Regions from separate parts of the Rahnella sp. BCC 1045 genome, predicted to be linked through region 1. Evidence: predicted binding sites of a transcription regulator. Region 1 holds the regulator's gene; the other holds the start of a gene.
What was found. The regulator sigma-54, encoded in region 1, starts transcription at its own class of promoters, with help from an activator protein. The targets are predictions, from matches to a motif close to GTTGGCACANNTTTCGCTNT.

Region 1 (15,988 bases):
GGCGGTGGTGAATACCGGTCTGAATCATTATTTCGAGATGAAGGATCTGGTGAACAAAACCGGTGCTTATATCGCCAAACTGCTGAACGTGGAAAACGCGGTGGTGGTGTCCTGTGCGTCTGCCGGGATTGCGCAGTCGGTCGCGGCGGTGATTGTGAAAGATAACGCCTGGCTGCTGGAAAACCTGCATGCCGCACCGCTGGAAGTCCCTCACGACATCGTGCTGCCAAAAGGCCACAACGTGAATTTCGGTGCGCCGGTGGGCACGATGGTGACAATGGGCGGCGGCAAAGTCGTGGAAGCCGGTTATGCCAACGAATGTTCAGCCGCCCAGCTTGCGGCCTGCATTACGCCACGCACTGCCGCCATTTTGTACATCAAATCACATCACAGCGTGCAGAAAAGCATTCTTTCGGTGGCGGAAGCCGCTGCCGTTGCCCGTGAGCATAACCTGCCGCTGATCGTTGATGCTGCCGCAGAAGAAGACCTGACCTGTTATTACGAAATGGGCGCAGATCTGGTGATTTACAGCGGCGCGAAGGCCATCGAAGGGCCGACCAGCGGTCTGGTGCTCGGCAAAAAACAGTACGTCGAATGGGTGAAACTGCAATCGGGCGGGATTGGCCGTGCGATGAAAGTCGGCAAAGAGGGCATTCTCGGCCTGACGCAGGCCATCGAAAGCTACATCACGCAACCCAAAACCACCGGGCAGGAAATGGTCGACAAGATGACGCCATTTATCGCCAGCCTGAATGAAATTAACGGCGTCACCGGACGCGTGGTCTGGGACAGCGCCGGGCGTGATATTGCGCGTACGGAAATTACGTTCGATGAAACGGTACTGGGCTGGAAAACCAAAGCCATTGTGGATGCGATGAAAACCGGCGATATCGCGATTTATTTCCGTGGCTACCGCGCTAACGAAGGCAAGATTGAAGTTGATGTGCGCAGCGTGACGCCGCCGCAGCTCGCCATCGTCGCAGAACGTTTTAAACAACTTTTTAGTGGAGAGAAAGCATGAAGCTGACCCCGAATTTCTACCGTGACCGCGTGTGCCTGAATGTGCTGGCTGGCTCGAAAGACAATGCCCGTGAAATCTATGAGGCGGCAGAAGGTCATGTTCTGGTCGGTGTGCTTTCCAAAAATTATCCGGACGTTGCGAGTGCGGTAACGGACATGAAGGAGTACGCGGAGCTTATCGAAAACGCTTTGTCCGTTGGCTTAGGCGCGGGAGATCCGCGTCAGTCGCTGATGGTCAGCCAGATTTCACAACACGTTCAGCCGCAGCATGTGAATCAGGTCTTCACCGGTGTCGGCACCAGCCGTGCGCTGCTTGGTCAAAACGACAGCGTGGTCAACGGCCTGATTTCGCCGACCGGCAAAGTCGGTTTCGTCAAAATTAACACCGGCCCGCTAAGCTCCGCGGCCAGTGACGCCATTGTGCCGGTGGAAACCGCCATTGCGCTGCTCAAAGACATGGGCGGCAGCTCGGTGAAATATTTCCCGATGGGCGGCCTGAAAACTCGTGAAGAATTCGCTGCCGTGGCGCGTGCCTGTGCAGAACAGGATTTCTGGCTGGAGCCAACCGGCGGTATCGATCTGGAAAACTTCGAGCCAATCATGGAAATCGCACTGGCCGCGGGCGTGACCAAAATCATCCCGCATATCTACAGCTCAATCATCGACAGCGCGTCGGGCAATACCCGTCCTGAAGATGTGAAAACCCTGCTGGCCAGCGTCAAAAAACTGGTGGGCTGAAGGTTCTGACCTTTCCTGCGCGGTAAGCCGTCTGCGCGGTTAAACACTCAGCGTCCTTCATCCACTGAACGGGCGCTGAGCCTCTCGTTTGTCTGACAACCCAGGTTTGAGGAAATGTATGAGAAACTGGTTTCTGATTTCAGGTTTAACCTCCGCGATGCTGGCCGTTTCGGCCATGCCGCTCTACGCAGCAGAAAAAACAATGACTTCTACAACGCCACATTTCGCGTATGTCGGCACTTACAATCCCAACGGGGAAGGTGTCTACCGCTTTAAATTTGATCCGAAAACCGGCGCGCTGAGCGATAAAACGCTCGCCAGCCAGTTGCCAAATCAGGCACAGATGGTGCTCAGCCATGACGGTAAAACGCTGTTTATCGGCAGCGAAATTGATCATTACAATGGTGGCAAACATGGTTCAGTGGCGGCCTATCGCATTGCGCCTGAAGATGGCAGCCTGACGCTGATTAATCAGGTGGATTCGCAGGGCGCAGGGCCGGTGTATCTTTCGCTGACGCCAAAAGGTGATCATCTGCTGGTGGCGAACTACATCAGCGGCGTGGTTGCCGTCTTCCCGGTGGACATCAGCGGGAAGCTGAGTGAAGCCAGTAACAGCCAGCAGGATTCCGGTCCGGCAGGCGCAGGCAAACCGGCCGCGGCGGCGGAAGGCAGTTTTGCCATCAGCGACCACAACGGGCCACACGCGCACATGATTGCCACAGATCCTTCCGGCAAATTCGTGTTCTCTACCGATCTGGGGCTGGACCGGATTTATCAGTGGAAGCTCAACGGTGAAACCGGCGTACTGGAAGCCAACGATCCGCCGTTTATCAAAGCCTCTTCTGAAGGTGCCGGACCCCGCCATTTCGTGTTTCATCCTAACGGCAAAGTCGTTTTCCTGATCAACGAAGAGGCTTCGACGCTGACCAGCTATCGTTTTGACGCCGTAAAAGGCACGCTCAGCGAGCTGCACAGCTTGTCCACGCTGCCGGCCGGTTTCAAAGGCACGAACTTCGCCGCGGGCATTGTGCTGAGCAAAGACGGCAAACATCTGTACGTTGCCAATCGTCTGCACAACAGCATCGCGCAAATCAACGTGACCGGTGAAGGCGCGATGACCTGGAGTGATGAAACCTGGACGCGCGGTGACTATCCAAGAACGCTGACGTTGTCACCGGACGGTAAATATATTTACGCAATGAATCAACGAAGCGATAACATCACCAGATTCAAGGTATCTGGCGAAAACGGCAAGCTGTCATTTGTGGATGACTATGTGGCTGTGGGCAGCCCGTCACAGATGGTGATTGCGCCTTAAGCGGTGCCGCAACAGAAACAAACTCCGTTCACGACGTGTTTTGTTCGTGAACGGAGCCTCGTTGAAACGAACTGGAAGAACAATGGTGAGATTTCCCAATCAACGTCTGGCGCAGTTATTTGATGCGCTGCAAACCGAAACCCTTCCTCAGGATGAACTGGCAAAACGTCTGTCTGTTTCGACGCGCACGGTGCGTGCCGATATTACTGCGCTGAACGAAATCATCGCCGATTTTGGTGCGACGTTTGTCCACAGCCGGGGCAGCGGATATCAGTTGCGCATCGATGATGCGGCGCTGTTTTCGTCGTTACAGCAATCAACACAACGTAAACCGAATCCGACGCCGCGCACCGCCGCTGAGCGGGTGAAGACGTTGCTGATCCGCTTTTTGACCTCAGCTTTTTCATTAAAGCTGGAAGATCTGGCCGATGAATGGTTTGTCAGCCGGGGAACCCTGCAAAATGATATGGCTGAGGTGAGGGAGCATCTGGCGCGCTATCACCTGAATATCGAAACCAAGCCGCGCTACGGCATGAAATTGTTCGGTGCTGAACTGGCGATCCGCGCCTGTCTGACCGATTTGCTGTTCCAGCTGGATGCCGAAGAGCAGGCGAATCCGCTACTGAAAGCAGAAAGTCTGGAGCCGGAAGCGCTGGTTCCGCTGACGCGTTTTATGCATCAGTTGCTGACGCAGTCTTCCATTCAGCTGACGGATGAAGGCGAACAGTATCTGATCCTCTATTGCGCCGTGGCGATCAAACGCATTACCGGCGGTTATCCGCTGACAGATTTTGATGCCGAAGACGGTGATCCGGCGGTGAAGCAGGTTTCTGTGCGGCTGGCCGCGGAGCTGAAAAATCTGGTCGGTAAGGAAATTCCCGCTTCGGAAGAGGCGTATCTGCGGGTGAATATTGCCGCGCGCCGCGTCCAGCAGATTTTACCGACGGACATTAACGCCGACGACGATGAGTCGCTGGTCGATTACATTCTTTCGTACATCAATTCGCACTATAACTATGATTTGCAGGGTGATAAGCAGCTGCGAGCGGATCTGCTGACGCACATCAAAACCATGATTACGCGGGTGAAATACCAGATTAATATCCCCAATCCGCTGCTGAGCAATATCAAACAGCATTATCCGATGGCGTATGACGTCACGCTGGCGGCCGTTTCCAGCTGGGGTAAATACACGCCTTACACGCTGAGTGAGAATGAAATCGGCTTTCTGGTGCTGCATATTGGCGTCGGGCTGGAGCGGCATTACAACATTGGCTACCAGCGCCATCCGCAGGTGATGCTGGTGTGCGACACCGGCAATTCAACCATCCGTATGATCCAGGCGCAGATTAACCGTAAGTATCCTCAACTGGTGATGAAGCAGGTGGTTTCGCTGCGTGATTACGAGCAGCTGGAGCACATCGACGAAGATTTTATTATCTCCAACGCCCGTATCACCGAGAAGAATAAGCCGGTGGTGGTGCTGTCGCCGTTCCCGACCGAATACCAGATGGAGCAGCTCGGCAAGCTGGTACTCGTCGACCGCACGCGCCCGTATATGCTGGAAAAATTCTTCGACGAAAAACACTTCATGATCGTCAATGAGCCGATGACACAGGCGGAGCTTTTTCGCCATGTTTGTTCGCAGCTTGAAGAAGAAGGGGTTGTCGATCAGGCGTTTTATCCTTCGGTGGTGGAGCGCGAGGAGATTGTCTCGACCATGCTGGGCGAAGGCATTGCGCTGCCGCATTCGCTGGGATTGCTCGCGAAGAAAACCGTGGTGATCACTTTGCTTTCGCCGCAGGGCATTGCCTGGGGCGAAGGAGAAACGGCGCACGTGATTTTCCTGCTGGCGATCAGCAAGGCGGATTACGAGGAAGCAATGGCGATTTACGATTTGTTCGTGACGTTTGTGCGGGAACGCTCGATGAGCCGTTTGCTGAGCAGTGAGAATTTTGAAAGCTTCAAGGCGATTGCTATCGACTGTTTAAGCCGCATTTAATACGGCTTAAACAGTTCGTTAACCCTCAGTCTTCGTCAAAACCAGAATTAATCAGATTTACGACGGCGCTGAGAGCCTGTTCTTCATCGGGGCCGGTGGCTTCGATTTCGATTTTCTGGCCTTTCGGGGAATCCAACATCAGCAGTGCGATCACGCTGCTGGCTTCCGCCTCGATGCCTGTGCCGTTGCGCAGCATCACTTCTGACTCAAAACTCTGTACCAGTTCAAATAACTTCATCGCCGGACGGGCGTGCATCCCTAACCGGTTTTTGATTTCTACCGTTTGTTTAACCGTCATGATTTGCGTTTTTCCAGCGTGCGATGGCGGGACTGGACGTTCTTCCCGCGGGAACGGAAATAGTCAGCCAGCTGTTCTGCGATATACACCGAACGGTGCTTACCGCCGGTACAGCCAATGGCGACGGTCAGATAACTGCGGTTGTTGGTTTCCAGCGCGGGCAGCCATTGTTCAAGATAGCTGCGCGTCTGATAGATAAAATTATGTACTTCGGTATGACGGTCGAGGAACGCAGCGACCGGTTTATCGAGGCCGGTCATCGGACGCAGTTTCGGATCCCAGTGCGGGTTAGGCAGGAAACGCACGTCGAAAACGTAATCCGCATCAATCGGAATACCGTGTTTGAAACCAAAGGATTCAAAGACCATGGTCAGTTCACGTTCGCGTTTGCCCAGCAGGCGCGTACGCAGCATTTCTGCCAGTTCGTGAACGGACATCTCGGAGGTGTCGATGATCAGATCCGCGGAAGAGCGCAAAGGCTCCAGCAAATCGGCTTCTTCATCGATTGCACTTTCAAGGGACAGGTTTTTGCTGGAGAGCGGGTGCAGACGACGGGTGTCGCTGTAACGGCGGATCAGGGTATTACGGTCAGCGTCGAGGAACAGCAGCTGTGGCGAGAAGCTTTCCGGCAGCTGTGACATCGCATGCTCATAAACTTCCGGTGTTTCTGGCATGTTGCGAACGTCAATGCTGACGGCCGCAGACGTATTGCGTTCAACAAGTGTCTGGGCGAGCTGCGGCAACAACACCACCGGCAGGTTATCCACACAGTAAAAACCCATGTCTTCCAATGCCCTTAGGGCAACCGACTTCCCGGAACCGGAACGGCCGCTGACAATCATCAGCACCATGGTGTCACTCCCCTGGCATTCAGTGTTCAGAATTCATTTTCCCGGCGCGCAACCGGGAATCAGTAATTTATTCGTTTTCAGTCATTATCTGGAACAGTTCTTCGTCACTTTGCGCTCCGCGCAGACGACGACACACCCCTTTATCCGCCAGCTTTTTGGCGACTAAAGACAAGGTATGTAAATGGGTTTTACATTGATCTGCCGGAACCAGCAAGGCAAAAAGCAAATCCACAGGCTGATTATCGATAGCGTCAAAAGCGATCGGCTGCTCAAGCTGAATGAACACCCCGACGGCACGTAAAGTGTCTTCTTCCAGCTTTCCGTGCGGAATGGCGATCCCTGCACCGATCCCGGTGCTGCCCATGCGTTCACGGGTCAAAATGGCGTCAAAAATCACCTGCGGTGATAAATTTAGCTGTTTGGCCGCCAGCTCACTGATGATTTCCAGTGCGCGTTTTTTGCTGGCGCAATGAACGCCGCTTTTGGTGCATTCGGCATTAAGCACCGACGTTAATTGCATTGCAGTATCGTTAATCATGTCATCTTCACTTTGGCGCTGTTTCACCCTTAAAGCTATATCGGCTCGTTTCCCGAAGGTCACAAGCCGATGCCCGAAGGTTTGTAGCACAGGGTTGGCTACATGAATGTCAGTGCTGTTTCAGTTTGTCTTTGTGCTTGTTCAGCTGACGGGCCAGTTTATCAACCAGGCCGTCAATTGCCGCGTACATATCCTGATGCTCCGAGGTGGCATGCAACTCGCCTCCGTTCACATGCAAAGTGGCTTCCGCTACTTTCTGCACCTTTTCAACGCTCAACACCACATACACCTGATTTATCCGGTCGAAATACTGTTCAAGCTTAGCCAGCTTCGACGTGATGAATTCTCTCAGGGGATCCGTGATCTCAATGTGATGTCCGGTAATGTTGAGCTGCATAATGTCTTCCTTCTCTGTTGAGGTCAAACTAACTGTTTACGTTGGTTTGAGGGCGGGATGGACAAAGACTCTCGGTATTTGGCGACGGTTCGTCGTGCCACCATAATTCCCTGATCGGAAAGGAGGGTGGCTAACTTACTGTCACTGAGCGGTTTTACAGGATTCTCCGCTGCGATTAATTTCTTCACCAGCGCCCGGATCGCGGTTGACGATGCCTCGCCGCCGCTGTCTGTACTGACATGGCTGGAAAAGAAATACTTCAGTTCGAAAATTCCACGCGGGCTGTGCAGAAACTTCTGCGTCGTCACGCGTGAAATCGTCGATTCGTGCATTTCTACGGCGCTGGCGATATCGGCCAGCACCATAGGCTTCATAAATTCTTCACCCAGTTCAAAGAACGCCTGCTGCTGCTCAACGATACAGCGCGTGACTTTCAACAGCGTGTCATTACGGCTTTCCAGGCTTTTGATTAACCACTTGGCTTCCTGCAGGTTGCTGCGGATAAATTGCCCGTCGCTGTCGCTGCGCGCGGAATTGCCCATCGCGGCGTACTGCTGGTTAATCTTAAGACGCGGAATGCTGTCGGAATTCAGTTCTACCGTCCAGACACCTGACACTTTTCGCACCAGCACATCGGGGATCACGTACTCGGATTCACCGGTGTTGATCGATTGTCCCGGACGCGGATCAAGAGACTGAATCAGAAGCATCGCTCCTTTCAGTGTATCTTCTTTTAGCCGGGTTGAACGCATAAGTGCGCGGAAATCATGGTTCGCCAGCAAATCCAGATGTTCGCTGATAATCAGGCGCGCTTCGGCGATGAAAGGCGTATCTGTGGCGTACTGTGAAAGCTGGATCAGCAGGCAATCACGCAGGTCACGCGCCGCCACACCAACCGGATCAAAACGCTGCACACGTTTTAAAACGGCTTCCACTTCGTCCATGCTGACGTTGTCGTCACCGATACTTTCGAGGATGTCGTCAAGGGAAACGGTCAGATAACCGGTATCGTCTACCGCGTCGACAATGGACGTGGCAATCGCGGCATCGGTGTCGGAAAACGGCGTTAGCTCCACCTGCCACATCAGGTAATCCTGAAGCGTTTGCGTGGTTTCACCCTGATAAATTGGCAGCTCGTCGTCGCTGTAATCGTTGCCGGTGCCGGAAGGTGTGCCCGCGGTATAAATCTCGTCCCAGGTGGCGTCCAGCGGCAACTCTTCGGGCATGTCTTTCTGCTCGAGCGCTTCGCGGGTATCTAACGCTTCGTTGTCAGTGGCTTCTACCGAATCGATTTCATCATGAAGGTCGGTTTGTTCCAGCAGAGGGTTGCTCTCCAGCGCGAGTTGGATCTCCTGTTGGAGCTCAAGCGTGGACAGTTGCAACAGGCGGATGGCCTGTTGTAACTGAGGAGTCATTGCCAGTTGTTGGCTGAGTCTGAGTTGCAAACCTTGCTTCATATCTTGGTTTTATTTCCGTTGATTACAAACTGAGTAACTTCTGTCAGAGACCTCCCGTCAGACTTTACGTCGAAACGGGCACGGTTCCGGCGGCACAGATCACAGACGGAATTCTTCACCAAGATAAACGCGTTTAACCTGTTCATCAGCAAGAATGTCGGCTGGCGTGCCGTGGGCGATCAATTTCCCCTGACTGACGATATAGGCACGCTCACAAACGTCGAGAGTTTCGCGAACGTTGTGGTCAGTGATCAGTACGCCGAGGCCGCTGTCACGCAAATGCTCAATGATTTTTTTGATGTCGATGACGGAAATCGGGTCAACGCCGGCGAAAGGTTCATCCAGCAGGATAAACTTGGGATTCGCTGCCAGTGCGCGGGCAATCTCAACACGGCGACGTTCACCACCGGACAAGGACTGACCGAGGTTATCGCGCAAATGAGAAATATGGAACTCTTCCATCAGTTCATTAGCGCGATCGTTACGCTGTTCTTTGTTCAGATCATCGCGGATCTGCAGTACGGCCATCAGGTTATCAAACACGCTGAGACGACGGAAGATGGAGGCTTCCTGCGGAAGATAGCCAATGCCGCGACGGGCGCGGGTATGCAATGGCAAAAGGCTGATGTCTTCATCGTCAACGATGATACGGCCCGCATCACGTTGCACAATCCCGACGACCATGTAGAAGGTGGTGGTTTTACCCGCACCGTTTGGCCCCAGCAATCCGACGATTTCGCCGGAGTTCACCATCAGGCTGACATCTTCTACAACCTTGCGGCCTTTGTAGGCTTTTGCCAGATTCTCTGCGATTAATTTTGCCATAAAATATCAGTTACTCTTTTTGGTCGGCTGGCCGCCCGCGGCAGGCGTTTTTTGTTGCAGCTGCGAAGGAACCAGAACGGTCGTCACGCGGTTGCCTTTATCACTGAAGGCTTCCATTTGCTGTTTCTGCACCAGATAGGTAATACGGTCGCCTTTCACGTTGCTGTCGAGCTGTTCGAGGTATGCGTTACCGGTCAGGGTCACGAGATCGTTTTCCACTTCATAGCGGACTTTCTGCGCATGGCCTTTTACCGGCTTGCCGTTGTCCTGCATCTGGTAAAACGTCACCGGATTGCCGTAACCTTCCACCACTTCTTTGCCGGATACGCCCTGAGGACGGATCACGACAACTTTATCGGCTTTCACCTGAATAGTGCCCTGATTGACTACGACGTTACCGGTGAAGGTGGCCGTGTTGGTGTTCACATCCAGCGCCTGATTGGCGGAATCAATGGTGATCGGTTTCGTTGTGTCATCTTTTAAGGCGAAGGCCGGAATGCTCACGGCTAACAACGAGCTGACGATCAGGAGATCACGGATTTTATTTTTTGCTTTGAATTTCATAAGAGGTCGTTACCTTTTCGATCAGCTGTGCTGTCTTATCACGCAGATTACCGCGCATTTTCATGCCGTTAGATGTAAAACCTGTGCCATAAAGCGTTACTTCATCGTCTGAGGCAACGTCCTGTGTCGTCAGGTTAACCCGGGCATTATCCGTTTTGATTCTTTGAAGCTGTGATGTCTCAGGCGTCAGGCTATCAGCCTGCACATGCCCGTAAAGATAAAGCATCTTATCCTGAGTCAACTTGGCTTTATCAGAACGCAGCACCCAGGTTGGTGTTTTATTCTTGTCAAACATGGTCGCGACCGGGTTGGTAAACCATGTCACCTGATCGGCGGCGTAGTATTTTACCTGGTCCGAAACCAGTTTATAGGTCAGGCTACCCGTTGGGTCATAGACCATCGTGACCGTGTGGGATGTCTGGTAAGTGGGATCCTGATCGTTAACGGCCTGCGGTGCGTCATCGCTGCTATCAGACAATGACCAGCCCACCAGAACCAGAACGATGGCCGTCAGAACAAGGATAATCCAAAGTTTTGTTTTACTCATATCGACAGCCCTTTGGCGTCCTCCAGCTTACCCTGCGCCAGCAGAATCAAATCACACAATTCGCGTACGGCGCCACGCCCGCCAGCGATGCGGGTAACGTAATCGGCCTTCGGCAACAGGATCGGATGTGCATCCTGAACCGCCACGGAAAGACCGACTTCGGCCATGACCGGCCAGTCAATCAGATCATCCCCGATATAAGCCACTTCTTCGGCCCGCAGGGACAGTGTATCTAACAGTTCGCGGAAGGCCAAAAGCTTATCCGATTGCCCCTGATACAAGTGGCGGATACCGAGGGTTTTAGCGCGATCTTCCAGTAATTTTGCATTGCGGCCTGTAATAATCGCGACCTCAATGTCAGATGTCAGCAGGCAACGGATACCGTAACCGTCGCGAACGTTAAAACTTTTTAGCTCTTCGCCCTGATTTCCCATGTAGATCAGGCCGTCGGACATGACGCCGTCCACATCGCAAATCAGCAGGCGAACGGCTTTGGCGCGTTCCAGCACGTGGGCGCTGACCGGACCGTAGCAGGTCTCCACCAGGGCTGCGCTATTACTCATTCGGGCTATTCCTCAATTAGACTACGCCAGCGCGCAGCATATCGTGCATATGTAACACACCTAACAACTGGTCACCATCAGCAACCATTACGCAGGTAATGTGTTTTTCCTGCATCAGATTCAGTGCGTCAACCGCCAGAAGCGAAGGGCGAACACGGATCCCGCCGGTCGTCATCACCTCGGCAATCGCCGCATTATTAATGTTCACGCCCATATCAAAGATGCGGCGTAAATCACCATCGGTAAAGATCCCTTCGATTTTCATCAAATCGTTGCAGATGACCGTCATGCCCAGATTTTTGCGAGTGATTTCCAGAAGGGCATCGCGCAAAGACGCATCACGGCTGACGTGCGGGATTTCATCGCCGGTGTGCATGATATCGCTGACGCGCAACAAGAGCTTGCGACCCAGTGCTCCGCCGGGGTGAGAAAGGGCGAAATCTTCAGGGGTGAATCCGCGGGCTTCAAGCAGGGCCACTGCCAGCGCATCGCCCATAACCAATACCGCCGTGGTGCTGCTGGTCGGTGCCAGACCCAGCGGGCAGGCTTCTTTCGGCACACGGACGCAAAGATGCACATCGGCGGCTTTGCCCATCGTGCTGTCCGGATTGGACGTCATGCAGATAAGCGTAATGCTCAGCCGTTTCAGCACCGGGATCAGCCCCAGAATTTCATGCGCTTCGCCGGAATTGGAAATCAGGATAACGATGTCCTGCTTTGATACCATGCCCAGATCGCCGTGACTGGCTTCACCCGGGTGGACAAAAAATGCCGGAGTCCCAGTACTGGCAAATGTGGCGGCCATCTTGCGGCCAATATGACCCGATTTGCCCATACCCATCACGACGACTTTTCCGGTGCAACCGAAGATTTTTTCGCACGCACGGGTAAAATCACCGTTAATGTATTGATCTAACTGCTCAAGTCCTTCACGTTCTGTTTTCAGCACATCACGCCCGACGGCCTGGAAATCAAAGTCGGAGGCGAAGGTAAAGTTAGCCATAGTCAATTCCTGACAGAGTTCAGAAGGCGATGCTGTCCGGTAACAGGAACAGCACCGCCATATAGGCGATAAATCCGCACAGCAATAATGCTCCGGCCAGATGCCCGATCCGGTGTTTGCGCATCAGGCACAAACCGGAAAGCACCACGCTGACCGCCAGCATCACCCAGTAGTCGCGGTGAAACGCATCCGGGTTGAACGAACCCGGTGCCACCAGTGCGGGTAATCCCAGCACCAGGCAGGTGTTAAAAATATTGGCGCCGATGATATTGCCCAGCGCGATATCATCTTCACCTTTAATCGCACCGGCGATAAACGTTGCCAGTTCCGGCAGGCTGGTGCCGATAGCGATGACCGTCAGACCAATCACCAGTTCGCTCACGCCTAAATATCGTGCAATCACTGTACTGTTGTCGACAATCATGCCTGACGCCAGTGGCATGATAATAAAGCCCAATGCCAGCCACAGAAATGCCACAGTGTTGCTGCTGTCTTGCGGAAGTTCAGACATTTGCTCGTACGTCAGCGTGTCCAGCCCTTCTTTTTCAGCCGCCCGGGCGATTTTAATCACCAGCATCATAAATGCGGCGGCACTGGCCAGCAGTAAAACGCCATCGAGCCGGCTGAGTTCCCCGTCACTGAGCAGAAAACCGCACAGCGCTGTGACCAGTAACAATAGAGGGAGTTCGCGGCGTAATATATCAGAACGAACGGAAAGTGGATGAATCAGGGCGGCACCGCCCAAAATCAGAAGAATATTAATGATATTCGAACCAATTGCGTTTCCAACGGCCAAATCCATTTGATCGTTGATGGCGGCGGTGGTGGAAACCACCAGCTCAGGCAGTGATATGCCCACGCCGACGACGGTCATGCCAATCACCAGTGGCGGCATGCCCAGCGAGCGTGCCAGCACAGCGGCTCCGTACACCAGACGATCGGCGGCGTAAACAAGCAGTAACAGGCCGACAATCATCAGTACGATAGCGAGAAGCATGAAACATCCTTTATTGGGTATAATGCGAGGTTCGTCGCCTTGAAAGGCAGGCGATTCCTTCGTCAACATGAGCTAAGGCGACATTTTGTCTGAAAACGCGGCCAGCAGGTTCCTGTATGTTAGACGATGAAGGCTTTTAATTTAAAATGGTAATTCGTTGATTTTGACCGTCTGTGACGGAAAAGTAAATCGATGGCAACTTTGGTAACGAAAGCGGGGTAAGTTTTTGTAAAAATACCAAAGTTATACGACACCCCGTGAGGGTCAGACGTATTCTTAGCGAAAGTATTCCGAAGGGATAAACTGAATGAGTCAAAGCGAATCGAATCTGGTTGAGATCAAAGGCATGAGTTTCGTGCGCGGCGATCGTCCCATTTTCGAAGAGATAAACATGACCGTGCCGAAAGGCAAAGTCACCGCCATTATGGGGCCTTCGGGGATCGGTAAAACGACGCTCCTGCGTCTTATCGGCGGCCAGCTTACGCCGGATAAAGGTGAAATCTGGTTCGACGGAGACAACATTCCTGCGCTGTCACGCCGAAAGCTTTACGAATCACGCAAAAAAATGAGCATGCTGTTTCAGTCCGGTGCATTGTTTACCGATCTCAATGTGTTCGAAAATGTCGCGTTCCCGTTACGTGAGCACAGTAAATTACCGGAAGAACTGCTGCGCAGTACCGTGACCATGAAGCTCGAAGCCGTCGGGCTGCGTGGTGCCGGTGAACTGATGCCTGCGGAATTATCCGGCGGCATGGCGCGTCGTGTCGCGCTGGCGCGTGCCATTGCGCTTGACCCTGAACTCATCATGTTTGATGAGCCTTTCGTGGGGCAGGATCCGATCACGATGGGCGTGCTGGTCAAACTGATCGACGAGCTGAACCATGCGCTGGGCGTGACCTGTATTGTGGTTTCCCATGACGTACCTGAAGTGCTGAGCATTGCGGATTACGCGTATATTGTTGCAGCACAACATGTTATTGCTGAAGGAACGCCCGAGGAGCTGCAAAATAATCCTGATCCGCGGGTTCGTCAGTTCCTTGATGGTATTGCCGACGGACCGGTGCCTTTCCGTTTCCCTGCCGGTGATTACAAAACCGAGCTGCTCGGATGATGGAGTACCCATGTTAATTAAGGCATTAGCCTCAGTCGGGCGCAGCGGGATAAACACCTGTGCGTCCTTTGGCCGTGCCGGTTTAATGCTCTTCCGGGCATTAGTCGGTAAGCCGCAATTTGCCAAGCAATGGCCGCTGCTGATAAAGCAACTCTACAGCGTTGGCGTGCTTTCTCTGTTAATCATTCTGGTTTCCGGGTTGTTCATCGGCATGGTTCTGGGGTTGCAGGGATATCTTATTTTGACCACGTACAGCGCCGAAGCCAGTCTGGGCATGATGGTGGCGTTGTCGTTATTGCGTGAGCTTGGTCCGGTCGTGACCGCGCTGCTGTTTGCCGGGCGTGCGGGTTCTGCGTTAACCGCTGAACTGGGTCTGATGAAAGCCACTGAGCAAATCTCCAGTCTGGAAATGATGGCGATTGATCCGCTGCGCCGCGTTGTGGCACCGCGCTTCTGGGCCGGTCTGATTTCCATGCCCCTGCTGACGGCAATTTTCGTTGCCGTCGGGATTTGGGGCGGTTCACTGGTTGGCGTGGACTGGAAGGGGATCGACAGCGGTTTCTTCTGGTCTGCGATGCAAACTGCCGTAGACTGGCGGACAGATTTGCTTAACTGCCTGATTAAAAGCCTTGTTTTCGCTATCACCGTGACCTGGATTGCGTTGTTCAATGGCTATGATGCGATCCCGACATCCGAAGGGATCAGCCGGGCAACGACACGTACTGTGGTGCATTCGTCACTGGCGGTGCTGGGATTGGATTTTGTGCTGACAGCACTGATGTTTGGAAATTAAACCATGCAAACGAAAAAGAGTGAGATTTGGGTTGGCGCATTTTTAATCATCGCGTTGATTGCGGTGGTCTTTTTGTGCCTGAAAGTGGCTGACATCCGTTCTATCGGTTCGGATCCGACTTATCGTATTTCTGCGGACTTCGACAATATCGGTGGCCTGAAAAGCGGCTCGCCGGTGAAAGTTGGCGGTGTGGTGATCGGTCGCGTCAGCAGCATTACGCTGGATAAAAATTATTCTCCGCGAGTGGAAATGGATATCGACCAGAAATACAACCAGATCCCAAGCACCAGTACGCTGGCTATCCGTACCTCGGGTTTACTGGGTGAACAATTCCTGGCGCTGAACATTGGATTTGAAGACCCGGAGATGGGAACGACTATCCTTAAAAACGGTGGCGTCATTCAGGACACGAAATCCGCACTGGTTCTCGAAGACCTGATTGGCCAGTTCCTTTATAAAAGCGGCGACGGCAAGGCTGACCCTGATGCAGCGGCTGCTCCGGCAGCAACTGAAGGGAATGCCGCACCTGCACCTGACGCTAATACGGCGCCACAGCCGGCTGCCCATTAAGATTTGCTATCACGGATTCTCCATAAAAGAGGAAAATAAGTATGTTTAAACGTTTAGTGATCGCTGCACTGCTGGTGGTTATGGCTCCGCTGGCCAATGCCGCTGTGGATAAAACCAATCCTTACAGCGTGATGAATGAAGCGGCGAATAAAACCTTCACCCGCCTGAAAACCGAACAGCCTAAAATCAAGCAGGATCCTAACTACCTGCGCCAGATCGTTCGTGATGAACTGCTGCCGTACGTGCAGATTAAATATGCCGGTGCGCTGGTATTAGGCCGCTATTACCAACAGGCAACGCCTGCACAACGTGACGCATACTTTGCGGCGTTCTCTGAATATTTGCAGCAGGCCTATGGTCAGGCACTGGCGATGTACAACGGCCAGAGCTACACCG
Region 2 (15,988 bases), on a different contig from region 1:
AGCAAACAGCGCGCGGCTTTCGCCCTGTTCCCACACGGTGCCCTGATGCATAAACACCACGCGGTCGCCCACTTCACGGGCAAAATTCATTTCATGCGTCACCAGCACCAGCGTCATGCCTTCTTTCGCCAGTTGCTCGAGCACTTTCAATACTTCGCCGACTAATTCCGGATCCAGTGCCGAGGTAATTTCATCACACAGCAGCACTTTCGGGTTCATCGCCAGCGCGCGTGCAATGGCCACACGTTGCTGCTGGCCGCCGGAAAGATTCGACGGGTAATAATCCATGCGATCTGCCAGTCCGACTTTCGCCAGCATCTGCGCGGCCAGTTCCCGGCATTCGGCGGCGGACTTTTTCAGCACGCGGCGCGGCGCCAGCATGACGTTTTCCAGCGCAGTCATATGCGGGAACAGATTAAAGCTCTGGAACACCATGCCGACGGAACGGCTGATATCGCGCGCCTGAGAATCGCGGTCGGTGATGGTCATTCCGCCCAGTTTGATACTGCCTTCCTGATAGCCTTCCAGCCCGTTCATGCAGCGCAACAGCGTGCTTTTCCCTGAACCGCTGCGGCCGATAATCGAAATCACTTCGCCGCTGTCGATATCCAGATCCACGCCTTTCAGCACGTGGTTCTGACCGTAAAACTTCTGAACCTGATTGATGGTGATCAGTGGCATTACTGTTTCTCTCCACGCAATGATTTTTCTAAATGCTGGCTGTAACGCGACAGCGGATAGCACATCAGGAAGTAGCCCAGCGCCACTAATCCGAACACTTTGAACGGCTCATACGTCACGTTGTTGAGCATGGTTCCGGCTTTGGTCAGCTCGACAAAACCGATAATTGAGGCCAGCGCGGTGCCTTTCACCACCTGCACGGAAAACCCGACGGTTGGCGCGATGGCAATCCGCAGCGCCTGCGGGGTGATAACACGCCATAACGTTTGGCCGAAATTCAGACCCAGACAGCGCGACGCTTCCCACTGGCCCTTCGGTAACGCGGCAATACTGCCACTCCAGATATCCACCAGATAGGCGCTGGTGTAGAGCGTGAGCGCCAGCGCGGCAGCCGTCCACGGACTGACGTTGATACCAAACAGGCCAAGCCCGAAAAACGCCAGGAACAGCTGCATCAGCAGCGGGGTACCCTGAAATAATTCGGAATAAAGACGCACAAAACGCGTCGGCCAGCGGCGTTTAGTCAGGCGCAGCAACAGCAGCGGCAAGGTCACCAGCGTACCGCCAATAAATGCGGTCAGCGACAGCAGCAAGGTCCAGCGGGCCGCCAGCAGGAGATTGCGCACAATGTCCCAGTCGGTGAAAGTCATCATCAGTTTTCACTCCCAAAGACCCGGCGTCCGGCCAGCAGCAACAGCTGACGCATCGCAACCGATAACAACAAATAAAATAACGTGGTGACCAGATACACTTCAAAACTGAGGAAAGTGCGCGACTGAATTAAGTTCGCCGCAAACGTCAATTCTTCATAGGACACCTGCGATACCACGGAAGATCCGAGCATCACGATAATGCACTGGCTGACCAGCGACGGATAAATACGTTTCAGCGACGGTGGCAGCACGATGCGCAGGAATGTCTGGCTGCGGGTTAATCCCAGCACGCGTCCGGCTTCCCACTGGCCTTTCGGCGTCACCTGAATACCGGCGCGGATAATTTCGGTGCTGTAAGCCCCGAGGTTAATCAGCATCGCCAGCAACGCCGCTTCACCGGCGGTCATCTTCAGGCCGATGGCAGGCAGGCCAAAGACGATGAAAAATAACTGCACAACAAACGGCGTATTACGGATGGCTTCGACATACATGCCCCAGACGGTCCGCAGAATTTTATGGTTGCCGCAGCGGATGGCTGCGCCGCAAATTCCTATTGCGACACCGCCAACCGTCGCCAGTACCGTCAGCTCAATGGTGGTCCATAATCCGGCCAGCAGTTCCGGCATGTAAGGCCACAGCGCGCTAAAGTTAAGCTGATAGGTCATGAAAGATCTCCGTCAAAGCCCTGATCACGCGCCGATGGAAGCCGGCAGCGGTGCCTTCATCCATTTTTCAGACAGCGTGTTCAGCGTCTTATCTTTAATGCCTTCGGCGATCAGTTCATTCACTTTGTCTTTCAGCGCCGGTTCATCTTTACGCAGACCGACGTAACACGGCGAGTCTTTCAGCATCACTTTCGAAACCGGGGCTTTGGCCGGGTTCATGCGGGCTACGGCCGCCACCACCAGATTACCGGTGGCGATGTATTCCACCTGACCTGAAAGGTAGGCCGACAGCGTAGTGTTGTTGTCTTCGTAACGCTGTATTTTGGCGTCTTTTGGTGCCACATCGGTCAGCGCCAGATCTTCCACCGCCCCGCGGGTCACGCCGATGGTTTTACCGGACAGTTCTTTCAGATCCGCCAGTTTGTCCCCCTGCGCGCCAAACACGCCGAGGAAAAACGGTGCGTAAGCGTTGCTGAAGTCGATCACTTTTTCGCGCTCAGCATTTTTGCCGAGGCTGGAAATGACCAGATCGACTTTATCCGTTTGCAGATAAGGCACGCGGTTGGCGCTGGTGACCGGAACAAGTTGCAACTTAAGTTTCATCTTATCGGCCAGATACTGCGCCATGTCGATGTCATAACCTTCCGGCTGCAAATCCTTGCTCACCGAACCAAACGGCGGGAAATCCTGCGGTACGGCCACGCGCAGCACGCCGCGCTTCTGAATATCCTGCAACTGATCGGCCATCACGCCGGATGCCTGAAGCACCAGCATTGCCGCACCTGCCCAAGCCAACAGCCGTTTATTCATGTTCATAGATTATCTCCGGTGAAAAGTTTTTGGAACGATAGATTCTTATATTTAAAACTTTGCAACGAATGTGCCAAAAGCAACGCCGCAGAAAAAATGTGCGCAAAGTCACGGTATGACAAGGGATTATAAAAATGCTGGCGGGATCAGAAGTGGTTTTTTTGCCCTGAATCAGGGCAAAAAATGGGAGTCTATGAAAACACATACGCACTAAAATTGTGCGAAAGCACCAGAAAAGCGCTCAGTTTGTTCTGTAAACGGGAATCAGCGCTGCTCCAGCTCATCCAGCGCGTTATACATATCGCTTATCTGATGAATACGCTGACGGCCTGACGCGAGCATATCGTGCAACAACGCATTGCTGAGTAAATTCGCCAGACTCATGGCAGAAGAGTAGCTGTCAAACGCCGAAACGCTGTCGAGCGGCGCGGCCAGATGCCAGGTGGCGAGCGGGGTCAGCGTCTGCGCCTGAGGCTCGCAAATCAGCAGCACCGGTACGCCAGCTGACTGTAACTGCGTCAGTATTTCCTTCGCCATGCGCGGCCTGCGGCGGAAGGCCACGAAAATCACCACGTCCTGCGCGGTGAGATCCACCAGTTCTTCCGCCAGCGTCTGCCCCGGTTGCGGCATCATCATTACACCTGCCCGCACCTGAATCAGTTGCTGGCGCAGATGCAATGCCACCGGATAACTGTTGCGAAAGCCCAGCAGGCGCACCTGTCGCGCCTGACTCAGCGCTGAAATCAGCGCACCAAACTGAGCGCTATCAATCTGGTTAATCCACTGCGTAAGATTCGCCATTTCCTGCTTATAGTGCCGTGATAACAAGGTGTTACCTTGCACCGCGTCACGGCTGTCAGTCAGCGGCATTCCGCTCTGGCGCAGGGTGCGCATTTCATCGCGCATATCACGATAGCTCGGGTAACCGAGACGTTTGAACAGGCGGCTGACCGTGGCTTTCGACACGCCGCTGAGCCGCGCCAGCTCTGCGCTGTTGTAACTCATCAGGTCGTCGATGCTGGCAAAAATAAAGTCGGCCACCCGCTGTTCCTGCGGTGTCAGTTCTGCGTAATGGTCACGCAGACGCTCATCAATCTGTTTCATCTCTGGCCCTTTTGTAACCAATGTTTCATCGGAACATACCATGCACTATGCTTGCCAGTGCAATAGAAATTAGCGTGAAAAACGCAAGACTCTGCCGATGTGGAACACCTCTTGCTTAATTCTATCCCTACGCGCCCACAACCCTGCAAGCGCGGGCAGCATAAAAAAAGCGTCTCAAAAAAGGACATCGCATGATTAACAGTAACAGCGCGCCGCTGGGCATGGCGGTCACACCTCATCATCTGGCAAGCCAGAGTGCGCTTGCGGTACTGAGGGAAGGCGGTAATGCCATCGAGGCGATGGTGGCCGCAGCCGCAACAATTGCGGTGGTCTATCCGCACATGAACGGACTGGGCGGCGACGGTTTCTGGCTGATTGTGCCGCCGCAGGGCAATCCGGTGGCGATAGACGCCAGCGGTGCCGCCGGCTCGCTGGCCTCTCTCGATTTCTACACCGGGGAATCGCATATTCCGCACCGTGGGCCGAAAGCGGCACTGACGGTCGCAGGCACGGTCGGCGGCTGGCAGGAAGCGCTGAATGTGTCGGCTGAATTTGGTGGCGATCAAAAACCCCTTTCACGCCTGCTGCGCGATGCCATCCGTTACGCCGCTGATGGCATTCCGGTAACGGCTTCTCAGGAAGCTGCCACCCGTGCCAAGCAACATGAGCTGAAAGACTTCCCCGCGTTTGCCGACGTTTTTATGCCGAACGGCGAAGTGCCGCGCGCCGGTAACCGCTTCACCCAGCCGCAGCTGGCACAGACGTTATCCATGCTGTGCGAAGACGGGCTGAACAGTTTCTATCGCGGTGAACTGGCCGACAATATGGCCGCCGACATGGAAAGGCTCGGCATGCCGGTCACCCGTGCCGATCTGGCCGCTTACAAGCCCCGGCGCTGCGTGCCGCTGCGTCTCAAACACAGCAAAGGCGAAATATACAACCTGACACCGCCGACGCAGGGGTTAGTTTCACTCGCGATCCTCGGTCTGACTGACCGTCTGCCGCTCGAAACCATGGATGAAAGCGCGACGATACACAGCATTGTCGAAGCCACCAAGCTGGCGTTCGGCCTGCGCGACCGCTATATCACCGATCCGCGCATGATGACGCAGGACGCGCAAAGCCTGCTGGATCCGCAGTATCTCGACGCCCTCGCCACCCGCATCAAACCGCACAGCGCCGCCGGCTGGGGCAAAGGTAAAGGTCCGGGCGATACCGTCTGGATGGGCGTGATGGACAGCAGCGGGCTGGCGGTATCGTTTATTCAGAGCATCTATCATGAGTTCGGCAGTGGCGTCGTTCTGCCCCAGAGTGGCGTGCTGTGGCAAAACCGTGGCGCCTCATTCAGCCTCGATGCCAGCCATTTACTGGCACTGGCGCCGGGTAAACAACCGTTTCATACCCTTAACCCTGCCGCCGCACGTTTATACGACGGGCGCACCATGGTTTACGGTTCGATGGGCGGCGACGGTCAGCCGCAAACGCAGGCTGCGGTGTTTATCCGCCATGTGGTGCAGGGACAATCCTTGCAGCAGGCGATCAGCGGGCCGCGCTGGCTGCTGGGTCGTACATGGGGGGAAAGCTCGGACTCCCTGAAACTGGAAGGCCGTTTCGCCTATCCGACGCAGGCCGGACTGAGACAGCGCGGTCACGATGTCGAACTGTTGCCGGATTTCAGTGAAGCCGTCGGCCATGCCGGAGCCATTGTCCGCCACACCAACGGCATGTTTGAAGGCGCTTCCGACCCGCGCAGCAACGGCAGCGCGGCCGGTTTTTAAACTGAGGAACTGATCATGAAAAATACTCCTGCGGCCACAGACTGGGCCGCTTACATCCGCCAGATGGAGTCCGTACTGGCGCTGGAACTCGACGATGTACGCCGTCAGGAACTGCTGGTGCAGTTCAGCCGTATCGCGCAAATGGCGCAACCGCTGATGGATTTACCGCTCGATTCGCGACTGGAAATCGCCGGGGTGTACAGAGCATGAAATCGTTTGATAATTTCACGATTAATCAGCTTCATCAGGCCATTACGCAGGGTGAAATCTCAGCCACAGAAATTGCCAGCGCCACGCTGGACGCCGTTGAACAGGCCAATCCGGTCATCAACGCGTATACGCATATCACCCGCGAACGCATGCTGAGTGAGGCCGCTAAAGTGGATAAAACCCGCGCCAGCGGAACCGCACTGGCACCGCTGGCAGGCATTCCTTATGCGGTGAAAAACCTGCTGGACGTCGCCGGTGAAGTCACGCTGGCGGGCGCGAGCCTCAACAGCAGCAACGCCGCCGCACGTCATGATGCCTGGACCGTTTCACGCCTCGCCGCACAGGGCGCAATACTTTCCGGCATGCTGAACATGGATGCTTACGCCTACGGTTTCACCACCGAAAACAGCCATTATGGTGCCACCCGTAACCCGCGTGATCTGGCACGCGTCGCCGGAGGATCGTCCGGCGGTTCTGCCGCTGCCGTCGCTGCCGGTCTGGTGCATTTCACACTCGGCAGCGACACCAACGGATCCATTCGCGTGCCTGCATCATTGAGCGGTATTCTCGGCCTGAAACCGACCTTCGGACGGATCTCCCGCCGCGGCAGCCAGCAGTTTGTCGCCAGTCTTGATCACATCGGTCCGATGGCGAGGTGCAGCGAGGATCTGTCGCAGGTCTATGACGCGATTCAGGGCACAGACTCTCAAGATCACTTCCAGGCAGATAAACCCGTGACTGCCACTTTTTCTCAGCTCGGACGCGGCCAGCAGGGTTTGCGCACTGCGGTGCTGGGCGGCTATTTTGCTACCTGGTGCGACGACCACGCTAAAGCTGCCGTGCGCCAGATTGCTCAGGCTCTTGAAGCGCAGGAAGAAGTTGAAATGCCGCAGGCCGAACTGGCGCGTTCAGCGGCATTTATCATCAGTGCTTCTGAAGGCGGCAATCAGTATTTGCCAAAACTGCGCAGTATCCCGCAACAGTTTGAACCGTTATCGCGCGAGCGTTTACTGGCCGGCGCGATGATCCCGGCGGCATGGTACGTGCAGGCACAGCGTTTTCGTCAGCATTTTCAGGAACAAATCTTGCCCCTGTTTGATCACTGGGACATTCTGATTGCCCCTGCCACGCCATGCCCGGCAACGCTGATTGGTCAGGACACCATCAGAATTAACGGTCAGGATCTGCCGACACGTGCCAATATGGGTATGCTGACGCAGCCAATTTCGTTCCTCGGTTTACCGGTAGTGACGGTGCCGGTCACGACATCGACCGGCCTGCCAATAGGATTACAACTGATTGCGCCGCCGTGGCGCGAAGACCTGTGTCTGCGTGCAGCACGGGCGCTCGAACTTCAGGGCATAGTGAAAGTCAGCAGTTCTCCGGTGATGCCCGCGTAACAACCTGCATCCCGTTTTCCAGGGTGAAGCAAAAGAGTAAGAGACGAAATCATGAAAACTGAACATATCGACCGCCCGGCGATCCTTGCCGAAATGAATGCGGCCTTTTATCGCTATGAACAGGCGCTGATCACCAACGATACCGCCGTCCTCGACGAACTGTTCTGGCACGACCCGCGCACCGTGCGCTTTGGCGCGGGAGAAAATCTTTACGGCATCGAAGCCATCCGGGCATTTCGCTCAGCGCGATCGGCGCAAGGGTTAGACAGGGAACTGGTCAATACGACCATCACCACATTTGGTGATGACATGGCCGTCGCCAGCACGGAGTTTCGCCGTGAAGGCACGGACAAAATCGGGCGTCAGCAGCAGACATGGGTGAAAATGGCGAGCGGATGGAAGATTGTGGCCGCCCATGTGAGTCTGATGGTTTGACCGAACCATTGGGCGGTTCAGCTTTGGAAATTTTCTCCTCCCCTGCGAAGGGGAAACTGACCGGTGACAATTTCGGTTTCTCAATAATAGCGATCACTTTTCGCGCTGCGCCGAAACCGCCCAAAAGGGGCCAGGACGGGCCCCTCTTGGATCTCCCCCGTCTTTTAACTGCGCGCTCAGCGGGTACGACGGCCATGTTCCGGTAGATCAGTGAGTGGCGCAAAATATTGCCGCTTCGCGGTTCCTTCTCTCGGTCTTCGAGCCTCTGGTCTCGAAGCCGCTCCGTTCAGCAAAATTTTTAATCGCGCCAATTAACTCTTTAAAAACAGAGCGACTTAAACTCCAACTTGAATTTGAATTTGAATTTGAATTTGAATTTGAATTTGAATTTGAATTTAAGATCGTGCGGGCGATTCAGAAATCTTGCTGAATGAGAGGTTGCAGACCTGAGGCTGCAATCCCGAAATGAAGGCACCGCGCAGCGGCAAGATTTCCAGCCTGTCACAGAGGTAACTGAAACATGGCCAGCGAGCGAAGCGCGCAGTGAAAAAGCGCGGGAGTCCAGAGGGCGCGCGCTTACGCGTCCTCTGGGCCAGTTTGGGCGGCGAGCCCAAGGTTTTGAATTTGATTTTAAATTTGAATTTGAATTTGAATTTCGAGATTAAACACCGAAATGTTTAACCCAATGGTCGGCAATGTCCTGCCGCTTACACACCCATACCTTCTCGTGTGACCCGATGTAATCGAGAAACCGCTGTAAAGCGCGAAATCTCCCGGGGCGACCGAGGATCCGGCAATGCATCCCGACCGACATCATTTTGGGTGACGTTTCGCCTTCTTCGTACAACACGTCAAACGTATCTTTGAGATAGGTAAAGAACTGCTCGCCGGTATTGAAACCCTGCGGGGAGGCAAACCGCATGTCGTTGGTTTCCAGCGTGTACGGGATCACCAGATGCTGTTTCGTTTCGCCATTTTCCAGTTTTACCGGCGTCCAGAACGGCAGATCATCGCCGTAGTAATCGCTGTCGTACTGGAATCCGCCTGATTCGGCGACCAGCTGACGGGTGTTCGGGCTGTCGCGGCCGGTGTACCAGCCGGATGGCGCTTTGCCGAACAGGTCGCGAAGTACGGTGATGGCTTTTTGCATGTGCTCCGCCTCTTCGGCTTTGCTCATGTTCTGATAATGGATCCAGCGCCAGCCGTGGCTCACGACGTCGTAATCCGCGGCTTTGATGGCGCTGACGATTTCCGGGTTACGCGCGAGCGCCATCGCGACACCGAAAACGGTCAGCGGCAGGCCGCGCTTCTGGAATTCATTGTGGATCCGCCAGAAACCGGCGCGTGAGCCGTATTCATACAGTGAATCCATCGACATATGACGGTCGGGAAAACTGGCTGCGCCGATAATATCCGAGAGAAATTGTTCCGAACCGGCGTCGCCGTGCAGGACGTTATTTTCCGCGCCCTCCTCATAGTTGAGGACGAACTGCACCGCAATCCGGGCATTACCCGGCCAGTTTGCGTGTGGCGGACGACCGGCATAGCCAATCAGGTCGCGCGGATAATTTTCAGTAAAACCGTTATCGAATTCAGGCATGGTTATCTCTCAGATTCAGTCCGGCAAAGCGGCCAGACAAGGGTTTTTCCAGCGGATAATCCAGATCACCGTGCTTACTGGTGGTCAGGCGAAGTGCGGCCAGCGACTCGACCATTTTGACCGCCGCACTGACGCCGTCGATCACCGGAATATTCAGCTCCAGCGTCAGTTCCTGCGCCAGATCGGCCATACCGCCGCAGCCCAGTACAATCGCCCCGCTGCCATCCGATTTTTTCGCGGCGATGCATTGTTCACGCACTTTCTGCTGAGCCAGCCCGCTGCCGTCTTCGAGCGAAAGCACAGGAAGATCGATCGCATGCAGCGCCGCGCAATGACGCTCGAAACCGTACTGATGCAGTAAATGGCGGGCAATAGTGAGGGTTCTTGGCAAAGTGGTGACGATGGAAAAACGCGTCGCCAGCATCGTGGCCAGATGCATGGCCGCTTCGGCAATGCCGATGACCGGCGCACGCGCCAGCTCACGCGCGGCCAGTAAGCCGGGATCGCCAAAACAGGCAATGATATGGCCGTCCACGCCGGCTTCGCGCCCGGCTTTCACCTGCTGCAAAACACCGAGCGTGGCAATCGCCTCATCAAAATGCCCTTCAATCGACGGCGCGCCTTCCTGCGGACAAACCGCCACAATTTGTGTATCCACGGCGGCAACAGAGCGCGCGGTTTGCGCCATGACTTCTGTCATCGCCAGACTGGTGTTCGGGTTGATCAGTTGTATACAAAGCGGTTTTGTCATCACTCTGGCTCCTTTCCGGCGACCAGAAGATGAGAGGAAAAGATATTCGCGAAATCAGGTACCTGCCCTTTATTTTGCTCAAAACGCAGGCTGGAAACGATGCTGTCGAAGTGATGCGACATGCTTTGCGTCAGCCCGGCAACGTCCCGCTTTTTCATCAGTTCCAGTAAATCATCGTGATCATGACACCGGCAGCCCTGTTGCCACGGCGCGCCCCAGGCGGCAATCGCCAGTGAAGAACGCAGCGTGAGCTGAGAAACCGATTCGGTCAGCACTTTGTTGCCGGAAATCGCCTGAAGCTGGACGTGGAAAGCAGCAGAAAGCCGGATTGCGGCCGGGCCATTACGTTCGTCGTGGGCGCGCTTTTCTTCCTGTACGAGTTTTTTCAGCGCCACCAGATGCGTGGACTGGCAATGCGCGATCACCAGCGGCAGGTTGGCGCATTCAAGAATTTTTCGGGTGGTGAAAACGTCGCGGGATTCCTCTGCGTCCGGCGTGGTGACATGCGCACCACGCTTGGGCAATAGCGTGACCAGTTGCACTGCGGCAAGGCGCTGCAACACGCGCCGGATGCCCGTCCGGCTGACAGAAAAAACTTCAGCCAGCGCTTCTTCCGGCAATTTACTGCCCGGCAAAAGCTGGTGTTCAACAATCGATTTCACCAGCGCGTTGTAAATGTGGTCGTCCTTATCCTCGGTAAAATAGGCCGTATTCAGCCCGCTCCAACTGGTCATTGCCGTTACTCCGTATACCGTTCGATAGATTAATCGTATACATGAAAATTATTTTTTGTATACAAAAATGAAATATGGCCTGATTCGTGCAGTGCTCCTGTGACTGCTTTTCACCTTTGGGCAGCCGGTCACCGGCTTCCGACTTTTACATGTTGTTAATGACAGGAGCACGATTTATGCCAAATCAGGAAATCACCTCCGCCACGGCGTCATCCGAACAAGGCGCCGGGATCATCAAACCTTATTACAGCCCGCGGCTGTGTAATGATGATTTAGCTCCCACTCGTGACCAAAACTGGAGCTGGTACAACATTTTTTCTTTCTGGATGTCCGACGTACACAGTATGGGCGGCTATGTGGTCGCAGCGAGTTTCTTCACGCTCGGGCTGACCAGCTGGCAGGTGCTGCTGTGTTTATTGTGCGGGATTTGTATCGTGCAGATTTGTGCCAACCTGGTGGCGAAGCCGAGCCAGCAGGCTGGCGTGCCATACGCGGTGATTTGCCGTCAGGCATTTGGCGTGTTCGGGGCGAATATTCCGGCAGTGATCCGCGGGCTGATCGCGTTTGCGTGGTATGGCATTCAGACCTATCTGGCGGCCAGCGCGTTAATGCTGGTGCTGCTGAAATTCTTCCCGTCCCTGACGCCGCTGACCGTGCCGCACTGGCTGGGCTTATCTGCGCTGGGATGGATTTGCTTCGGCATTATGTGGGTATTGCAGGCGATGGTGTTCTGGCACGGCATGAGCGCAATTAAGCGCTTTATCGACGTGGCGGGCCCGGCGGTGTACGTCGTGATGCTGATGCTGGCCGGATGGATTTTGTATAAAACCGGGCTGAGCAATATCTCTTTCACACTGTCGACAAAAACGCTGACGGTCGGCCAGCAGGGCTGGGAAATGCTGACCGCCACGGCGCTGGTCGTCTCGTATTTCTCCGGCCCGCTGCTCAACTTCGGTGACTTTTCACGTTACGGCAAAAGCATGAGCGAAATCCGTCGCGGTAACCGCTGGGGCCTGCCGTTTAACTTCCTGCTGTTCTCGATTGTGACCGTGGTGATTGTTTCCGGTACACAATCCCTGTTTGGCCAGATGATTACTGACCCGATTGAAACGGTCAGCCGCGTGGGTAACAGCGTAGCCGTGGCACTCGGGCTACTGACCATGATCATCGCGACGATTGGTATCAATATTGTGGCGAACTTCGTATCACCGGCGTTCGATTTCTCTAACTGTTCGCCGCAGAAAATCAGTTTCCGTACCGGTGGGATGATTGCCGCCGTCGGCTCTGTTTTACTGACACCGTGGAACCTGTTCCAGTCACCGGAGCTGATCCACTACACGCTCGATGTTCTCGGGGCATTCATCGGGCCGCTGTTTGGCATTCTGCTGGCGGATTATTACCTGATCAAACGCGGTCATATGGATGTCGATGCGCTTTTTAACGCCTCCCCTTCCGGCCGTTACTGGTACCGCAACGGGTTCAACCCGAAAGCCATCGGCGCGCTGGTGCCTGCGGTGCTGATTGGTCTGGTCATCAGCTTTACGCCGAGCCTGCATCAGGTGGCGAATTTCAGCTGGTTCATCGGAGCATTTCTGGCGGGCGGTTTTTATCGCTATATCGCCCGTCATGACCGCGCGACAGGTAACGCAATGGGCTATATGAAAACAGAAGTGGAATAAATCGTTGTAACAGGGAAAAAAGCCAGGAAGGCTGAAACGACGAAGCCCTGAGTGATTTCTCACTCAGGGCTTCTGAATAGTGGCGGAACGGACGGGGCTCGAACCCGCGACCCCCTGCGTGACAGGCAGGTATTCTAACCAACTGAACTACCGCTCCGCGTTTTGTTCTGGTTAAGAACGAGGCGGATATTAAGGAATACCCGCCATTACGTCAATGCTTTTCCTGATATTTTCTACCGACTGCACAGTTTTTCCACACACCGGATATTTTCAATACAAATTGCAGAAAATACGCATCACGAACGCCATAAACAGCTGCCGCCCTTTTTCACCACTAAATCTAACCGTTCTTCATGCCACGCCAGCTCCTGCTCTGAAGCCGTAATGACTTTCAACCCGGACACCGGACGCGCCACGCGCTGGATCCCCAACCCGTCTGCCCCGGTATTCTGCTCACCTTCGTGAGTGAATTTGATACTGGTCTGCCCGCCGGTCATCATCAGATAAACTTCTGAAAGAATTTCGGAGTCGAGCAATGCGCCGTGCAGCGTTCGTTTGCTGTTGTCGATCAGGTAGCGATCGCTCAGCGCATCGAGGTTGTTACGCTTGCCGGGAAACAGCTTTCGCGCCATCGCCAGACTGTCGGTGATTTTGCAGAAGGTTTCGGTTTTCGGCAGATTACGGCCAAGCATGCCGAACTCGTAATCCATAAAGCCGATGTCGAACGTTGCGTTATGAATGACTAATTCTGCACCGCGAATGTATTCGATAAAATCGTCGGCGATGTCGGCAAACACCGGTTTGTCGGCCAGGAATTCGTCACTGATCCCATGAACGCCGAAAGCTTCAGGGTCGACCAGACGATCGGGTTTGAGATAAACGTGGAAATTGCGCCCTGTCAGACGGCGGTTAATTACTTCAACAGCACCGATTTCGATAATCCGGTGCCCTTCGTAATGGACGCCGAGTTTGTTCATACCGGTGGTTTCGGTATCGAGAACGACGATCCTGTTAGATGTGTTTTGTAAATCCATGGTTATTTACCCAACCCTGCCGATCATTTTGAAACGAAACCCGGACGATAGAGATATCGTGAATGCGTCACAGAATACCATCAGGTGGAGGCTCAAGTCATTTCGCCGGAGAAGTTGATGAGCCCGCAGCATCGCGCTACGGGCATTTTATCTTACGCGGGGATTTGCTGAGTGATGCAGTGAATGTTGCCACCGCCCAGCAGGATTTCGCGGGCCGGAACGCCGGTCACTTTGAAATCAGGGTACATTTCAGCGAATACCGCTTCGGCTTGTTTATCCGTTTGCGGATCCAGCAGCGGGAAGATAATGTGCCGGTTGCTGATGAGATAGTTGACGTAAGACGCCGCCAGGCGGTTACCTTCGTGGCGTTCAATCGCCGTTCCCGGCAACACGTCAATGGTCTCTTCCGCGCTGGCAAACAGCATCGGCGGCGACGGCATTTTCCAGACTTTCAGGCTGCGCCCCTGCGCATCTTTCGTCGATTCCAGCACTTTCAGAGCGGCAACAGAACGCGCGTACTGCGGGTCGTTCTGATCGTCAGTCCAGTGGAGCGCTACTTCACCCGGACGAACAAAGCAGCACATGTTATCAATGTGACCGTCGGTTTCATCGTTGAACACGCCTTCTTCAAGCCAGATGATTTTCTTAACGCCCAGATATTCCTGCAATTTCGCTTCAATTTCTGACTTCGAAAGATCCGGATTGCGGTTGGGATTAAGCAGGCATTCCGCCGTGGTCAGCAGCGTACCTTCGCCATCGACATGGATTGAACCTCCCTCAAGTACCAGACTTGTGGAAAGGTAAGGTATGTGATGATAGTTCGCCACCTGACGGGCAACGAGCTGGTCACGATCCCAGCTGGAATACAGGCCGCCATTAAGACCGCCCCACGCATTAAACGTCCAGTCGATCGCCAGACGCTCACCTTTTGCATTGGCCACAATGGTCGGGCCGGTGTCGCGCATCCAGGCGTCGTCACTTTCCATTTCCACCAGCGTAATTTGCGAAGGCATCAGGCCACGGGCCTTCTCCATTTCCGCAGCAGGGACAGCCATAATGACCGGCGTGGTGCTGGAAATAGCCGCCGCAACGGCAGAAAAAGCCTGTTGCGCAGGGCGTCCGTTTGAACGCCAGTTGTCCTGACGGTAAGGCCAGATCATCCAGACAGCCTGCTGCGGTGCCCATTCAGCGGGCATCGCAAAACCTTCAGCCTGAGGATTGATATCAATTGAAGACATCAGTTATTTCCTTGTTGAACCGTCGGATGTGGCGATAGCGCCATACATTTCAGGACGACGGTCGCGGAACAGGCCCCATGACGCGCGCTGCGCGGCAATCGCATCCAGATCAAAAGTATGAACCAGCACGGTTTCTTCTGTTTTACCGGCCTGAGCTACCAGTTCGCCGGTCTGATCCGCAATGAATGAAGAACCGTAGAAGGTCATTTCGTAATCAGGAATGAATTTACTCTTTTCCGTACCGATGCGGTTCGACGCAATCACCGGCACCAGGTTTGCCGCTGCGTGGCCTTGCTGAACGCGGGTCCAGTGTGGCTGGCTGTCGATTTCCGGATACGCTGGCTCTGAACCAATCGCCGTCGGATAGAAGATGATTTCCGCGCCCTGCAAGGCCAGGCAACGTGCGGTTTCCGGGAACCATTGATCCCAGCAGATCCCTACGCCGATTTTCGCGTAACGCGTATTCCAGACTTTGAAACCGGTATCGCCGGGAATGAAGAATTGTTTTTCCTGATAGGCAGGGCCGTTCGGAATGTGTGTTTTACGGTAAACATCCAGCACGCTGCCGTCAGCATCAATCATGACCAGCGAGTTGTAATAAGCGTTGTTGCACTTCTCGAAGAAGCTCAGCGGCAGCACCACTTCCAGTTCTTTGGCGAGTGCTGAGAAATGACGGATGAGCGGACTGTTAGTCAGTTCCTGCGCCAGGCCGTAGTGTTCCGGGCTCTGATCGATACAGAAGTACGGTGCGGCAAAAAGTTCCTGAATCAGAATGACTTGCGCGCCCTTGGAATGTGCCTCGCGAACCAGTTTTTCGGCATTAACAATATTCTTTTCCAAATCCCAGCTGCAGCTCATTTGTGTTGCAGAAACCGTTACATTTCTCATCAGACATCCTTAAAGCATTGAAAAATTTGCAGTGAAAAAACCATGAAAGACGGAACTCACTCAGAGTTTTGAACTGCCACTCTGCCTTTTCCTATTATATTGCAAAAGACAGCGCTCTCCAGCCAAAAGAGTCATTAGTGACGGTCAAACCTGTTACAAAGGTACCTCAGTACCCCGCTTTCAGACAGTTGCACCCCAAGATATTACTGTGCCCGGCAGGATGGTTTATGTCAGACTTGGTTTTTATATTTGATGAAAGAGCCTGCCAGAGATGACCAAACAGGTAGAAATTTTCACCGACGGCTCCTGCCTCGGCAACCCCGGCCCC

Region 2: the regulator sigma-54 is predicted to act here: its motif matches at 4,012-4,031, upstream of J1782_RS05540 (gamma-glutamyltransferase family protein).

The regions. Positions count from the first base shown of each region.
Region 1 covers NZ_JAFMOZ010000145.1:144,235-160,222, forward strand. The annotation lists gene J1782_RS25915 (DgaE family pyridoxal phosphate-dependent ammonia lyase) at 1-1,021, shown strand, start outside; gene J1782_RS25920 (KDGP aldolase family protein) at 1,018-1,758, shown strand; gene J1782_RS25925 (lactonase family protein) at 1,877-3,076, shown strand; gene J1782_RS25930 (transcription antiterminator) at 3,159-5,078, shown strand; gene npr (PTS phosphocarrier protein NPr) at 5,104-5,376, opposite strand; gene rapZ (RNase adapter RapZ) at 5,373-6,227, opposite strand; gene ptsN (PTS IIA-like nitrogen regulatory protein PtsN) at 6,295-6,765, opposite strand; gene hpf (ribosome hibernation promoting factor) at 6,875-7,162, opposite strand; gene rpoN (RNA polymerase factor sigma-54) at 7,186-8,619, opposite strand; gene lptB (LPS export ABC transporter ATP-binding protein) at 8,719-9,444, opposite strand; gene lptA (lipopolysaccharide ABC transporter substrate-binding protein LptA) at 9,451-10,008, opposite strand; gene lptC (LPS export ABC transporter periplasmic protein LptC) at 9,986-10,555, opposite strand; gene kdsC (3-deoxy-manno-octulosonate-8-phosphatase KdsC) at 10,552-11,118, opposite strand; gene kdsD (arabinose-5-phosphate isomerase KdsD) at 11,135-12,121, opposite strand; gene J1782_RS25985 (calcium/sodium antiporter) at 12,141-13,118, opposite strand; gene mlaF (phospholipid ABC transporter ATP-binding protein MlaF) at 13,426-14,229, shown strand; gene mlaE (lipid asymmetry maintenance ABC transporter permease subunit MlaE) at 14,240-15,022, shown strand; gene mlaD (outer membrane lipid asymmetry maintenance protein MlaD) at 15,026-15,592, shown strand; gene mlaC (phospholipid-binding protein MlaC) at 15,634-15,988, shown strand, end outside.
Region 2 covers NZ_JAFMOZ010000106.1:7,048-23,035, forward strand. The annotation lists gene J1782_RS05515 (amino acid ABC transporter ATP-binding protein) at 1-681, opposite strand, end outside; gene J1782_RS05520 (amino acid ABC transporter permease) at 681-1,331, opposite strand; gene J1782_RS05525 (amino acid ABC transporter permease) at 1,334-1,999, opposite strand; gene J1782_RS05530 (transporter substrate-binding domain-containing protein) at 2,024-2,815, opposite strand; gene J1782_RS05535 (MurR/RpiR family transcriptional regulator) at 3,074-3,913, opposite strand; gene J1782_RS05540 (gamma-glutamyltransferase family protein) at 4,105-5,691, shown strand; gene hpxX (oxalurate catabolism protein HpxX) at 5,707-5,901, shown strand; gene J1782_RS05550 (AtzE family amidohydrolase) at 5,898-7,301, shown strand; gene hpxZ (oxalurate catabolism protein HpxZ) at 7,353-7,736, shown strand; gene puuE (allantoinase PuuE) at 8,398-9,336, opposite strand; gene J1782_RS05565 (aspartate/glutamate racemase family protein) at 9,329-10,087, opposite strand; gene J1782_RS05570 (GntR family transcriptional regulator) at 10,087-10,821, opposite strand; gene J1782_RS05575 (NCS1 family nucleobase:cation symporter-1) at 10,998-12,500, shown strand; tRNA gene J1782_RS05580 (tRNA-Asp) at 12,581-12,657, opposite strand; gene dnaQ (DNA polymerase III subunit epsilon) at 12,797-13,534, opposite strand; gene aguA (agmatine deiminase) at 13,687-14,772, opposite strand; gene aguB (N-carbamoylputrescine amidase) at 14,776-15,660, opposite strand; gene rnhA (ribonuclease HI) at 15,932-15,988, shown strand, end outside.